One region of the Ruminococcus sp. AF20-12LB genome, then DNA from elsewhere that is predicted to be linked to it. Evidence: predicted binding sites of a transcription regulator. Region 1 holds the regulator's gene; each other region holds the start of a gene.
What was found. The regulator LexA, encoded in region 1, represses DNA repair genes until DNA is damaged. The targets are predictions, from matches to a motif close to CNAACANNTGTTNG.

Region 1 (4,753 bases):
TTTGAACAGGAATTCTTCCCGGAAGATGTTCTTGTAAATGAAAATCTTCCATTTACTGTGGAGCGCAGCGAAGAAGATCCGGAAGTATTCCTTGTGGAAGGTCCTAAGATTGAAAAAATGCTTGGCTATACAAATCTGGATTCCGAGAAGGGCTTTGCTTTCTTCCAGAAATTCCTGAAAGAGGGCGGTATCCTGGAGGAACTGGAGAAAGCCGGTATCCAGGAAGGTGATACGGTTCGTATGTATGGCTTTGATTTTGATTATTATAAATAAAGAGGTATGACAATGACAAGTAAGCAGAGAGCATATTTAAAAGGCCTTGCCATGACAATGGATCCGATCCTTCAGCTTGGCAAGGGTGGTCTTACTCCTGAAAATACCGCTGCTGTTGAGGAAGCTCTTGCAGCAAGAGAGCTGATCAAGATCAGCGTTCTTCAGAACTGTCTGGAGGATCCGCGTGAAATGGCACAGGTTCTTGCAGAGAGAACAAGATCTCAGGTAGTACAGGTGATCGGTAAAAAGATCGTTCTCTACAGAGAAGGTAAAAAGGACAAGAAAAAAATCATTCTTCCCTAATCTCGGGAGGTTATAAATGAGCAAAGCAACAAAGAAAATAGGAATCATGGGTGGTACTTTTGATCCCATTCATATGGGGCATTTGATCCTGGGAGAAAAAGCCTATGAACAGCTTGAACTTGATAAGGTTTTGTTTATGCCCTGCGGAAATCCACCTCATAAACGGAACCGTAAGGGCAGAGCGACTGATGAACAGCGTGCGGAAATGGTCCGTCTTGCCATAGAGGATAATCCTCACTTTGAGCTGTCTCTGATCGAGATGCATGAGGAAGGTTATACGTATACTTACCGGACTCTGGAACAGCTGAATAAAGCGAATCCGGACACAGAGTATTATTTTATCATCGGTGCAGATTCGCTTTTTAATTTTGATACCTGGATGGAACCGGAACGCATTTGTCATGAAGCAGTACTGGTAGTGGCAACCAGAGATCATACTCCATTGAAGGAACTTGATCAGCAGATGCAACTTCTGTCACAGAAGTATAACGGGAATTTTATTCGACTGGATACCATGAATATTGATGTTTCCAGTGAACTGCTCCGTTCCTGGCATGAAAGCGGGCAGAGTCTCCGCTACTATGTTCCCCAGCCTGTGATTTCCTATATCGAGAAAAATGATATCTATAAAGGAAATGATTCAGATGGGAAAATATGATTTTATCAAAATAAAAAAGAAACTTTCCAAATATCTGGATGAGGCCAGATTTGAGCATACAATGGGGGTTATGTACACTTGTGCTGCGCTTGCCATGGTTTATGATTATGATCTGGAGGATGCACAGGCTGCAGGACTTCTTCATGACAGTGCAAAGTGTATTCCTAATAAAAAGAAACTGAAGCTGTGCAGCCAGCATGATATTCCGGTATCAGATTTTGAAAAGGATCATCCGTTTCTTCTTCATGCCAAACTGGGGGCTTATGTGGCCAGCAGTAAATATGATATTAAAGACGAAGAGATCCTGACAGCGATCACTTATCATACAACAGGAAGACCGGGAATGAGCCTTCTTGAGAAGATCGTATATATTTCAGACTATATTGAACCAATGCGTGACAAAGCTCCGAATCTTGCGAAGGTGCGAAAGATTGCTTTTGAAGATCTGGATGAGTGTATGTATGAGATTTTAAAGGATACACTGGAATATCTGGAGGAAAATCCCAAGGAAATCGACAGTACGACCAGGGATGCTTATGTTTATTATAAAGAACTCCATGACAGAAAAATGCAGGATGCAGCCAACAGACAGGAGGATTAAAATTCTATGAGTATCGAAAAAGAGATGGTCCGGATCGCCTGCAAGGCACTGGATGATAAAAAAGCAAAGGATATCAAGATCATTGATATCCATGAGGTTTCCGTGATCGCAGATTATTTTGTGATCGCAAGTGCTTCCAACCAGAATCAGGTACAGGCAATGGTTGACAATGCAGATGAAATGCTTGGCCGTGCCGGATATGAAGCAAAACAGATCGAGGGAACCAGAAACTCCAGCTGGGTCCTCATGGATTACGGTGATATGATCATCCATATCTTTGATGAGGAAAACAGACTTTTCTACGATCTTGAGAGAATCTGGAGAGACGGCAAGATTCTTGATACGGAAGAATTTCTTGGTGAGAATGAGTAAAATTCGTTATATTGGTTTACTGTAAAAATATTATGTAAACTAAAAAGGAAATCAAAAAGCAGAAGTTTTCTGCTGAAAAAGAAAAGAGAGATACCTTTGTGGGGCGGTACAGCCACCTTAAAGATATCTCTCTTTTTAGATCACATTACATTGGGATCAGTTGTTTATGCTTTCATGAAAAGAAACGAAATACACCAAATACTTTGCCGAGAATCTGCAGATTACCGGTAATGATGATCGGTTCCATATTGTCGTTCTCCGGCTGAAGTCGATAATAACCATTTTCTTTGTAGAAGGTCTTAACTGTTGCAGAATCATCGATCAGAGCAACCACCATGTCGCCGTTTTCTGCTGTTGCCTGCTGCTTTACAAGAACCTGATCTCCATCAAAAATACCTGCATTGATCATACTGTCGCCTTTGACAGTCAGCATGAAACTTTGTTCATTGGGCATATATTCAGCCGGGATCGGAAAGTAAGCATCGATATTTTCCACTGCCAGGATCGGCTGTCCGGCAGCAACAGTGCCTACAAGAGGAACATTGACAACCTCGCGGCGGACCAGATTGAAATTATCATCAATGATCTCGATCGCACGGGGCTTGGTGGCATCTCTGCGGATATATCCGTTTTTTTCCAGAGCTTCCAGATGGGAGTGAACGGAAGATGTGGATTTCAGGTTTACTGCTTCACAGATTTCACGGACGGAGGGCGGGAAACCTCTGTTAAGGATCTCGTTTTTCATATAATCCAGTATTTCCTGCTGCTTTTTACTGATTCTGCCATATGTCATGTGTACTTACCTCCCTGGGTTGATTTTATCTGCTGTCGACCATAATATGACAGCATCACGAAATTATATTTTAAATAGTATAACATACTTTTGAAAAAATAGCAAACGGATATTCGGAAAGTATGTTCGCACGTTTTAAAGCTTGTATTCATTTAAATAAAATGTTACAATAAAACGAACTTTAAGAGATGAACGATGTAAAGGAGGCATTCATTTGCCGGACAATAAAGTACATTCCGGAAAAACTCCGGGATTCTTAGCAAAGCTTCGTAAAATTTTTGGTCTGAACATTGGAACTGTAATGTTCGGAGCAATTTTTATCTATATGATCTTTAGTGTGATTCTTTATCTTACAGCTTCTCATATGGAATCTTATCAGGTTCCCTCCGGTCCGTTATCCATGAATGAGACATACACAGGGCTGGCGATCATGACAGAGAACGTAGTGCAGGCAGATGCAGGCGGTTACGTTACATATTACGCAAGGGAAGGTACCAAGATCAATGCCAACGGTGCTGTTTACAGCCTGAACAGCTCAAGATCTGCAGACAATGTAACCTCTCTGAGCAGAGAGGAACTGGCGGATATACGCAGTAATATGCAAAGCTTTTCCAAAGGATTTGATCCCAGCAAATTTAACAGTACCTATAGTTTTAAATATCAGCTCAATGGAAGCATCCTTCAGTATGCTTCAGATAGTTCGGGAGCTTCTTCTGCAAGTACGACGTCTGAAGATGGAGAAGAAGCCACAGTTACAACAATAGTTTCCAGTGATCCGAATATCCGCCGTGCGCAGACAGACGGGGTCATCCTGTATTCTACAGATGGCTACGAAACAAAAACCGTTGATAATGTCACAGCAGCTGATTTTGATCAGAATTCCTATCAGGAAACGGATCTGAAAACAGATGGACAGATAAAGGCCGGAGATGATATTTATACGATCATTACAGATGAACGCTGGAGTCTTTTGATCCCTTTAAGTGAGAAGCAGGCTGCTAATCTGAAGGAGCGTACATCGATCCGCGTCAAGTTCCTGAAAGATGATCTGACGCAGACAGGAGACTTTTCGATCATGGAGATCGATGGGGCTAAATATGGCAAGATCGATTTTAATAAGGGGCTGATCCGATATGCGTCAGACCGGTTTCTGGAAATAGAGCTTGTCACGAACAATGTGACAGGTTTAAAGATTCCGTTATCTTCTATCGTAACGAAGGAGTTTTATGCAATACCTTCCAAATATCTTACGACGGATGCTGAAACGCAGCAATCGGGATTTATGCTTTCCGGCAGAAATAAAAAGGGCAACAGTACGAGAACCTTTGTCAGTGCCGGTATCTATGGCCGTGATGAGATCACAGACAAAGAAACACAGAAAACAAGCTATATTTATTACGTAGACAAGAATAAATTTAAAGAAGGCGATGCTCTTGTTGATCCGGATAGTGGAGAGAAGTTTATCATCGGAGATACAGAAGTTCTGGAGGGAGTTTTCTGTATCAATCAGGGATATGCGGTATTCCGCCGGATCGAGATCCTGGATGAAAATGAGGAATATGCAGTTGTATCAAAGGAAACCTATAATGGGCTTGTCCGATATGACCGTATTGTGAAAAATGCAGATAAAGTAAGTGAACAGGATATACTTTACTAATTAAAGGAGGCTTTATATCATGGTAGCGGAAAATTTGGCACAGGTGCAGAAAAATATTAATGAATCCTGCAATAAAATAAACAGAGATCCGAATGA
Region 2 (4,753 bases), on a different contig from region 1:
GAATTGAATTGTTCATATCGGTATGATATAATTTACTGAAATGAAGCAAGAAGGTGGACTTTTGTATGAAAAAATTTTTGAAAATATTGCTAATCATTGTAGGAATAGTTTTTTTGATTTTTGCAGCGCTGATATGTATTGGACTGTTTGTTGATTATGATGACCATATTGAAAATGGTCGTTATACTTATGTTCCGGAAGATGACAATAAAGACAATGCATATGTCGAATTCAATTTGAGTGATTACGATAAAAAGGATTCTGAACTCATATATTATAGTTCTGTCGAAGAAGCTATTTTGAATTCTCCTTTGAATGCTGAAAATGAAGAATTTTCTGTTCCAGAAGATTTTCTTAATCATGTTGATGAAATATTGCATATATGGAATGGCAAACAGTATGATACTATTTTCTATCGGGCAGGAAGTGATAACGATCCCGTTCAAGGTTTTGTGATTGCACGCTGCAAAAAAAAGATAGAAAATGAAAGTACACAATATGCGTTTGTAAATGCTACACCAGCTACCACTACACCAGATACCACTTATGGGGGAGACTTCAAAAAATTTATCCATTTATCTTTAACAATAAGTGATATTCAACAAGACTTAAATCCAAATTATCCGGATACCAGATTCGTTTTTGGCTATGCACATGATAAAGAAATTTACTCATTAGAAGTAGAAGGTCAAAAGCCAGATGGGATTATAGAATATGAAGAATATGGTAAAACGATGTATATGTGGTATTATAACGATTTGAAAAGCAATAAAAGAGGCGATTGTCTGAGCTACTCAGTAGATGTGCCAGAGTAATTTTTCAAATTGGCTAATCTGCCACAACTGAATATGACCGTCAAGGTCAGATGAAGAAACCGATGTATTGAGCGTAAAGCGATCATGCGTCGGTTTTTCTTATTTCATGAGCTGACAGAATTCCGACTGTATATCACCCGTGAGGAAAGTATCGGGGACTATGGATTTTGCATAAATGCGCGTTACAAGGCTTGAACAGGAACTCTGCACACAAATTTTTTCTTCCATTCGTTAAGTTGATGAAGTATAATGAAAAATAAGATAAAGTTAATTCTTGGAGGTGTTATTCATGTTTGGTTTTAAGAAAAATGAAAAGCCAACGCTCATTATTGAAGCAAAAGATCTAATGGAAATTATCAAGTCTGATTATGATAATGATATGGCTTTTACTCTTATTGAGTTTTCCTATAATGAGAAAAAATATGTGATGGGTTCCTGTGTTTTACCTGCTAACGCAGAGGAATGTAAAGAAAATATATCTTTTATATTTCAAGACAGAGTTTTTGAAAGTTTTGAGGAATTTCAAACTGCTATTATTATAGATAATAAAAACATCTTACAATTAGAAAAACCCCTTGAAATTTTAAGAGCAGGAATTATTGATAATGAGCCTATGCTGAAAACGCCATGGGGAGATAAAAGATTAGCTGATAAAGCTGTTAATAAATAGCGTGTCGCTTTGAAAGGAGTACAAATTTATGGCATTATTGATGTTTAGAACTTTTGGAGTGATTATAGTATCATTTATAGTCTTAATTATGTATGTTTTGCATAGAAAGAAAAATGGGAAGTTTATAAAACGAAAGGCTGTCAATGAAGAAGAAAAAATAAAATATCAAAAATGGGAAAAAATAATCAATGTGATGGCAGTTGTTGGGTTATTGATTCTCGGTATATTTATAACTGTTCCTTGTTGCTTGGATATACCTTATTTACTATCTAACAATTTAGTTGAAGTTACCGGAGAAGTTACACAAGGTGCAATGTCAGGAGAAAACTCTAATAGTGAAAGAAGAATACATATTAGAGATGAGAAAACTGGAGAAGAACATTCATTAAAATATTGGGGAACAGGTAGCGATTTAGGAGATAAGATAACTGTAAGGTATTTACCACACACAGAATATGGGTATGTAGTTGAATAGAATAAAAATAAATATCCTATTTTGTTTTGGGAAATTTGTAGATTACCTGTAATCTGCCACAACTGAATATGACCGTCAAGGTCAGATAAAGAAACCGATGTATTGAGCGTAAAGCGATCATGCGTCGGTTTTTCTTATTTCATGAGCTGACAGAATTCCGACTGTATATCACCCGTGAGGAAAGTATCGGGGACTATGGATTTTGCAGAAATGTGAGTTACAAGGCTTGAACAGGAACTCTGTACACAAAATTTTTTCTTCCATTCTTTAAGTTGATGAAGTATAATGAGATATGAAAAATTGAGGTTTTTAATACTCGATTTCAAACAATCATTTTTATATAGCTGGAACTATGGGGGGCAAAAAATGAATGATTTTTTACGAATGTGTTTGAATATAATTACACAAATAGGCCCCTATTTAGTTGTACTTCTTCTTTTGAAATATCTTGTAAATCTTCAACAAAAGAGAGCTAAAGAACGAGAGGAAGAACAGAAAAAGGGAATAATTAGAACGCATTATACAATAAAAACAGAGAAAACATTGACTATTATATTTGTTTTTGGAATTTTATTTACAGGAGGTTGTACTGTAGCAAGTGCTATCCAACAGGATGATATATTTCCTCCCTTGGTATTTGGCATTGCATTTGTTGTGTTTTTTATAGGCTCATTGAATATGATTATGTGGAAACTGGAAGTGGATGAAGATGAAATCACATGGCGTTCAACTTTTGGCAGAAAGAGAACTTTTCACTTTGAAGATATTACCTATTGCGAGAGAAGGAAAGGTTCTATGCGTGTATATGTAAATGGAGAAAAATTATTTACCATTGATAGTAATATTGACAAAGAAGAATTTATGGAGGACATAAAAAGAAGAAGAATCCCTGTAAAATCTTACTGGGCAAATCAGCATAAGAAAAATCGTAAATGACATAGATTTTATAACAGTACGATGTTAGACAACTGAATATGACCGTAAAGGAAGATGAAATATGAAAAAAGAGTTGAAACAAATATTGCTTATATGTTTATTTTTAATTATTGGTTGTGTACTTGGTTATTTTGTAGCACTTAATCAAATGAATCAACTTAGTGACCCTGAGTACATTGCGTTTTGGACAAGTCAAAATATGTCTGTTCCTGAACCATTAGGATTTACAAGAAGTATTCTTTCTTTTGGATTGCTTTTTGCTGGAATACCAACAGGTTTGATTTTTTATAGTGGTTTAGTTAAGAAATGGCTAACTCCTATCGCACCTAAAATTATAATTGGATTTGTTACTTTCCCGATTTATACACTTGCTGGAGTAATCGGTTCAATTCCTTTTATCATCTATAAAGGAATTTTTCTATTCAAAAATAATAGATGTAAATGACAACGAGCTTTTCAAGAGTAGGGTGTTTATCAACTACTTTTTAAGGCAACCACGCAAGGACGATCAGCTACATAGTTGGTCGTTTTTGTTTATCCATTTGCAGATTATCCGTAATCTGCCACAACTGAATATGAACGTTAAGGTCAGATGAAGAAACCGATGTATTGAGCGTAAAGCGATCATGCGTCGGTTTTTCTTTTTGCAAAATAGTCCGGTGGACTGTTTTGTAAAACCGAAGGAACTGACGGAGCTTGGGACGGGGCGAAGTCAGTTTGTTCGGGCGGGAGTACGGAGGGTGCAACCCTTTGTGCATGGGTACAGGGAATGCAATATCCCTGTGCAGGTCAAGGGCGGCAGCCTTGCCCAGTTAAGTGGCGTTTCGCCACTTAGTACTGGGTATTACTTGACGCAGAAAGCCGCAAGGAATCAGCTTCGCTGCCCTTCTCCCCTGTCGGGGAAATCAAAAAGAAAAGGAGGAACTCATGTGAAATTAACAAGACACAATGGACGAGCCGGAAAGAATGGCGTTTATAATCCGAAGCACAATGACCGCAGTTTTGACATTGCCAACAGCGAACACATTGATGAAGAACGAGCCAAACAAAATCTCTATTGGGACTGTTACAATGGCTTCCGCAATTTCAAAAATCCCGAAAAGGAAAATGAGCTGTCTGCCACTTTTGAAGATGTGGAACAGCTTTTTTATCATCAGCGGTATCGTGATTTTGTGACAGGACAGAACGAAAGAAATGTGAAGAACAGACACCCTGAAAGGAATAAGGAAACCGGAGATTTGCTCAAAAGCAAAAAGACCTGTCCAGAGGAAACGGTCTATCAGATTGGAACGCTTGATAATCATGTTCCGCCGGAATTGCTCATTGAGATCGTCACAGAATTTATGGAAATCGTAAATGAGCGTTTCGGCTCTCATGTCCATATCCTGAATTGGGCGCTGCACTTGGATGAAAGCACCCCTCATATTCACGAGCGTCATGTGTTCGACTGTGAAAATCAATATGGGGAGATTGCCCCACAGCAGGAAAAGGCTTTGGAAGCACTGGGGTTTGAACTGCCGGAACCGGAGAAGCCTGTCGGAAGAAAAAATAACCGCAAGATGACTTTCGATTCAGCTTGCCGAGTGCTGCTGTTTGATGTGGCGAAAAAGCATGGCTTACAACTGGAAGAAGAACCGGAATATGGTGGTCGTGCTTATCTGGAAAAACAGGATTATATCCTTTTCAAGCAAAAGGAGCAACTGTCAGCACAGGAGCAAAAGCTGGAAGAACTCACGATGAAGATTGAGGATGTGGAAGCTCTGGTGGATGAGGTTGCCGATATTGCCTATGACAAGGCGGTTGAGGTCGTTGCTGATACTGTAAAACTGGAAACGCACAAGGAGGATATTAAGCTGG
Region 3 (4,753 bases), on a different contig from region 1:
TCTGAGTGGAGCAGGCTCTGCTTTTTTTGATTTCAGTAAAAATATAGAACAAGATGTATACCATAACAGTGAACAAAATTCGTCGAAGAAAGCAGGAACATTGTTACATGGAAAATATTGATTGAGAAACGAAGGTAAACTGGTTATAATAAAATCAAGAAGAAAGATTTGTGAATTGAGAAACTTATAGTATTATCAGCAGAAAATGAGGTGATGATGTATGCCAAAGATTATGCAGGATTTAATTAAACAGTATGTGGAAGCGGTCAAGAAGATTTATGGTTCCCATGTACGCCAGATAATCCTTTATGGTTCTTATGCAAGGGGGGACTTCCGCCCGGATTCTGATGTAGACATTATGATCCTGGTGGATATATCAGATATGGAATTAAAGGCATATGCACAACAGCTCTCGTACATGACCTACGACTTTAATATGGATCATGACACGGATATAAAGCCCATTGCAAAAAGTGAAGCGCATTTTAACAAGTGGATTGTGAACTATCCATTTTATTCCAATATTCATAAAGAAGGGGTAGTTTTGTATGGAGCAGCATAATCAGGAAATCGGTACTAGACGGGATCTGTCGTTGCATCGCCTGAAAACAGCTGAAATGATCTGAAAACAGCAAGAACATTATTTTTATATTGAAGATTATAAAGAGAACCAATAGTTGTATTTTGGGTATGTGGGTGGTTGAACATCCAATATCGTGGAAGTGGTAGTGGCGAGAGTATGGGTGAAAAGCGGGTGACTGAAGAGATTTTGTGACTTTTCATTGCCTGCTTTTTTTGAATAATGAAAAATATAGTGTATGAACATAAAATACTTGTTATAATCTAAATATAAATATGACGGAAAGGTTGGTGGTGATTATGTGTGAGAAAAAAGAATTGAGCTTTTCAATATTCATGCTGTATAGTCTTGCGGATAAGTGGAAGATGTCTCCAGCCAAAGTGTATAAAATATTAAATTCAACCGGAATTTTGGATAACTATATTATTAAATGTTACGATGTTCTTCATACACAGGGAAAGGAATATTTGGTAGAAGATATTACCGATTATGTGAGAGAAAAAGGAGTTAATGTATGATCGTATATCATGGATCAACAGAAATTATAAAAAGTCCGGACGTAGTACATTCGAAAAAGTATCTGGATTTTGGCCGGGGATTTTATATTACAACTTTCGAAAATCAGGCAAAGAAATGGGCAGTCCGAAAGGGCATGAGACAGGAAAAGGCTGCAATAGTTAATGTTTATGAATTATCTGAAGAATGGGATGATTTTAAGGTATTATCTTTTGAAAAAGAAAATGAGAAATGGCTTGATTTTGTATGTGCATGTAGAAAAGGACAGCCGTTAAATAAAGAATATGACATTATTATAGGAAATGTTGCGGATGATGACGTGTTTAAGACTGTAGATATGTATTTTAGAGGATTATGGGATAAGGAAAAAGTTTTAGATGAATTGAGATACTATAAGATGAATAATCAAATCTGTATTGTAAATCAGGAAACACTGAATCGAGTGATCGCTTTTAAAAGAGCATATGAGGTGGAAAACAATGGTAGATAAGAAGCAATTGGAAGAAGTTTATAAGCAAAATTTGGAAAATGATATTATCAATGCAATTTCAGAAATGAAAGGGATTGATTTGCGAAAGGCATTTGATATTTATTATTCCAGTAAACTTGCTGAACAAATTTCAAATGACAGTTATGGAATAGAAAATATGGATGCAAAATATCTGGCAGAAGATTTGATTGAGAATGAGCCGGAGCTTTTTGGATAAATTAATAATGAAAAGTACAGAACAAACATTCGCTTGTTCTGTACTTTTTTTACTCTGAATGATATACTGTAAAAGCAAGAATAATAAAGATAAAAACACTTTTTTTACATGTAGTAACAGGCAGTATTTACATATCCACAAATTTCAGAATAACAAGGAGAAACGTATGGATCATTTCAAATTACACTCCGAATACAAACCAACAGGCGACCAGCCTCAGGCAATTGAGAAACTGGTCAAGGGCTTTAAAGAAGGCAACCAGTTCGAGACTTTGCTTGGTGTCACAGGCTCCGGTAAGACATTCACCATGGCGAATGTTATCGCCAAGTTAAACAAGCCAACTTTGGTACTTGCGCACAATAAAACACTGGCTGCACAGCTCTACGGAGAGTTCAAGGAATTCTTCCCTGAGAACGCAGTGGAATACTTTGTCTCCTACTACGATTACTATCAGCCAGAGGCTTACGTCCCGTCAACAGACACCTACATTGCCAAGGATGCGTCCACTAACGATGAGATCGATAAGCTCCGCCTGTCTGCCACAGCAGCCTTATGTGAACGGAAGGATGTGATCGTGGTCTCTTCTGTCTCCTGTATCTACGGATTGGGTGCGCCGCAGGAATTTTTTGACATGATGATCTCTCTTCGCCCAGGAATGGAGAAGGATCGTGATGAGGTTATCAAACAGCTGATCGACATTCAGTATACAAGAAATGAGATGGATTTCCACAGAGGAACCTTTCGTGTCCGGGGAGATGTACTGGAGATCTTTCCGGCAAACTCCACGGACAGGGCAGTGCGTGTGGAATTTTTCGGAGATGAGATTGAGCGGATCACAGATATCGATGTGCTTACCGGTGAGATCAAAAGCGTGGAAAGCCATGCGGCTATTTTTCCGGCGTCTCATTATGTAGTACCACAGGAGCAGATCCGCCGTGCGGCAGATGCAATCCTGGAAGAAATGAAGCAGCAGGTGGGATATTTCAAAAGTGAGGACAAGCTGATCGAGGCTCAGCGAATTGCAGAGCGTACCAACTTTGACGTGGAAATGATGAAGGAAACCGGTTTCTGTTCCGGAATCGAGAACTATTCCAGACATCTTACAGGACTGGCTCCGGGCCAGCCGCCGTATACGCTGATGGACTATTTCGGAGATGATTTTTTACTTATTATAGATGAGTCTCACAAAACAGTTCCTCAGGTGGGCGGTATGTATGCCGGTGATCAGAGCCGTAAACAGACCCTGGTAGATTACGGCTTCCGACTTCCATCTGCCAAGGACAACCGTCCATTGAGCTTTGATGAATTCGAGAACAAGCTTGACCAGGTAATGTTTGTATCTGCGACACCGGGAGAATATGAATATGACCATGAGCTTCTCCGTGCAGAGCAGATCATCCGTCCTACAGGGCTTCTTGATCCGAAGGTGGAGGTGCGTCCGATCGAAGGACAGATCGATGATCTTGTAGCGGAAGTAAATAAGGAAATTGAAAAGAAAAACAAAGTCCTGATCACGACCCTGACCAAACGTATGGCAGAAGACCTTACCGATTATATGAAAGATCTGGGAATCCGTGTCCGATACCTCCATTCAGACATTGACACTCTGGAACGTGCGGAGATCATCCGAGATATGCGCCTGGATGTGTTTGATGTGCTGGTCGGTATCAACCTTCTGCGAGAAGGGCTGGATATTCCGGAGATCACGCTGGTAGCGATCCTGGATGCAGATAAGGAAGGCTTCCTTCGTTCTGAAACATCTCTGGTACAGACTATCGGTCGTGCTGCCCGGAACAGCGAAGGACATGTGATCATGTATGCGGATAACATGACAGAATCCATGGAAAAAGCAATCTCGGAGACTGAAAGAAGGAGAGCGATACAGGAGGCTTACAACAGAGAGCATGGCATCACTCCGACTACGATCAAGAAGGCAGTCCGTGATCTGATCGCTGTCTCGAAGAAGGTGGCAGAGACAGAAGTGAAGCTTAAGAAGGATCCGGAATCCATGAACCGCAAAGAACTGACGAAGGTAATCGCCCAGGTAGAGAAGCAGATGCGTGCTGCTGCAGCAGACCTGAATTTTGAGCAGGCTGCAGAGCTGAGAGACAAGATGCTCGAATTAAAAAAGAATCTGGAAGAATTAACGGAATAGGCTGCAAAGCAGCTGACGATACAATGCCCCTGGCTGTCAGCGTCAGGGGCATTTCTATGGAATAATTAAATAGAGAAGTGAGTTAAGGGTATTTGCCTGAGCTTTTGGGAAGAATTTTTATCAGGATTTTTTTCCATTTTTTCATAGCGATCCCTCCTTCGAAAAAATATGATGATCCTCTTTATTAATTGATTATAAGTAAAATTCCGGAGAAGGGCACTGGCATTTGTGACAGTAACTTTGTTATAAAGAAGAGAAGAAGTTATGTATGTTGTTCACGATAGGCGGAAGGTGTGATCCCCATTTTCTTTTTGAAGCTGGTGCTGAAATAATATTGATTGGCATAACCACATTTCAGGCTGATCTCCTTCAGACTCATACTGGTTGCAGAAAGGTAACGGGCGGCTGCGGAAATCCGCTGAGATGTGATAAAGTCGCTGATACTGATCCCCTGATTTTTTTTGAAAAGAGCACTTAAATAAGCAGGGCTTACATTGGCAGAGGCGGCAATGTCATTGAGGCAGAGCGTATTGTCAGTGTAGTGTTCGTTGATATAGGAGATCACCAGTTCACAGAGCTTCTGGTGATAATCATTCATGGAGGAATCAAGCTTCCGGCATAAAAGATGGCATAGATCCTTCAGCCATTGACATAGTTCTTCCGTATTATGAAACTCATTTATGTGGTTGTAAACATACAAAATTTTAGCTTCCAGGTCATGAGTATCCAGATTTAATTCATAGAAAAATTTCAGGATCCGGCCGAGAAGAGAATAGATCTGTATGAAAGCGAAAT

Region 2: a site for LexA is predicted at 2,284-2,297, ahead of DWX61_RS06660 (DUF6560 family protein). Genes of this name have one in related genera too.
Region 3: a site for LexA is predicted at 1,826-1,839, ahead of uvrB (excinuclease ABC subunit UvrB). Genes of this name have one in related genera too.

Annotation. Positions count from the first base shown of each region.
Region 1 is NZ_QUGH01000005.1:94,243-98,995, reverse strand. It holds gene obgE (GTPase ObgE) at 1-273, shown strand, start outside; gene yhbY (ribosome assembly RNA-binding protein YhbY) at 286-576, shown strand; gene nadD (nicotinate-nucleotide adenylyltransferase) at 593-1,234, shown strand; gene yqeK (bis(5'-nucleosyl)-tetraphosphatase (symmetrical) YqeK) at 1,221-1,835, shown strand; gene rsfS (ribosome silencing factor) at 1,842-2,207, shown strand; gene lexA (transcriptional repressor LexA) at 2,380-3,000, opposite strand; gene DWX61_RS08135 (biotin/lipoyl attachment domain-containing protein) at 3,215-4,657, shown strand; gene DWX61_RS08130 (YggS family pyridoxal phosphate-dependent enzyme) at 4,677-4,753, shown strand, end outside.
Region 2 is NZ_QUGH01000004.1:118,518-123,270, forward strand. It holds gene DWX61_RS06645 (hypothetical protein) at 66-815, shown strand; gene DWX61_RS06650 (hypothetical protein) at 1,105-1,485, shown strand; gene DWX61_RS06655 (hypothetical protein) at 1,514-1,960, shown strand; gene DWX61_RS06660 (DUF6560 family protein) at 2,327-2,896, shown strand; gene DWX61_RS06665 (hypothetical protein) at 2,958-3,341, shown strand; gene DWX61_RS06670 (plasmid recombination protein) at 3,826-4,753, shown strand, end outside.
Region 3 is NZ_QUGH01000003.1:109,373-114,125, reverse strand. It holds gene DWX61_RS04890 (nucleotidyltransferase domain-containing protein) at 221-562, shown strand; gene DWX61_RS04885 (DUF3791 domain-containing protein) at 880-1,098, shown strand; gene DWX61_RS04880 (DUF3990 domain-containing protein) at 1,095-1,586, shown strand; gene DWX61_RS04875 (hypothetical protein) at 1,576-1,803, shown strand; gene uvrB (excinuclease ABC subunit UvrB) at 1,970-3,958, shown strand; gene DWX61_RS04865 (response regulator) at 4,221-4,753, opposite strand, start outside.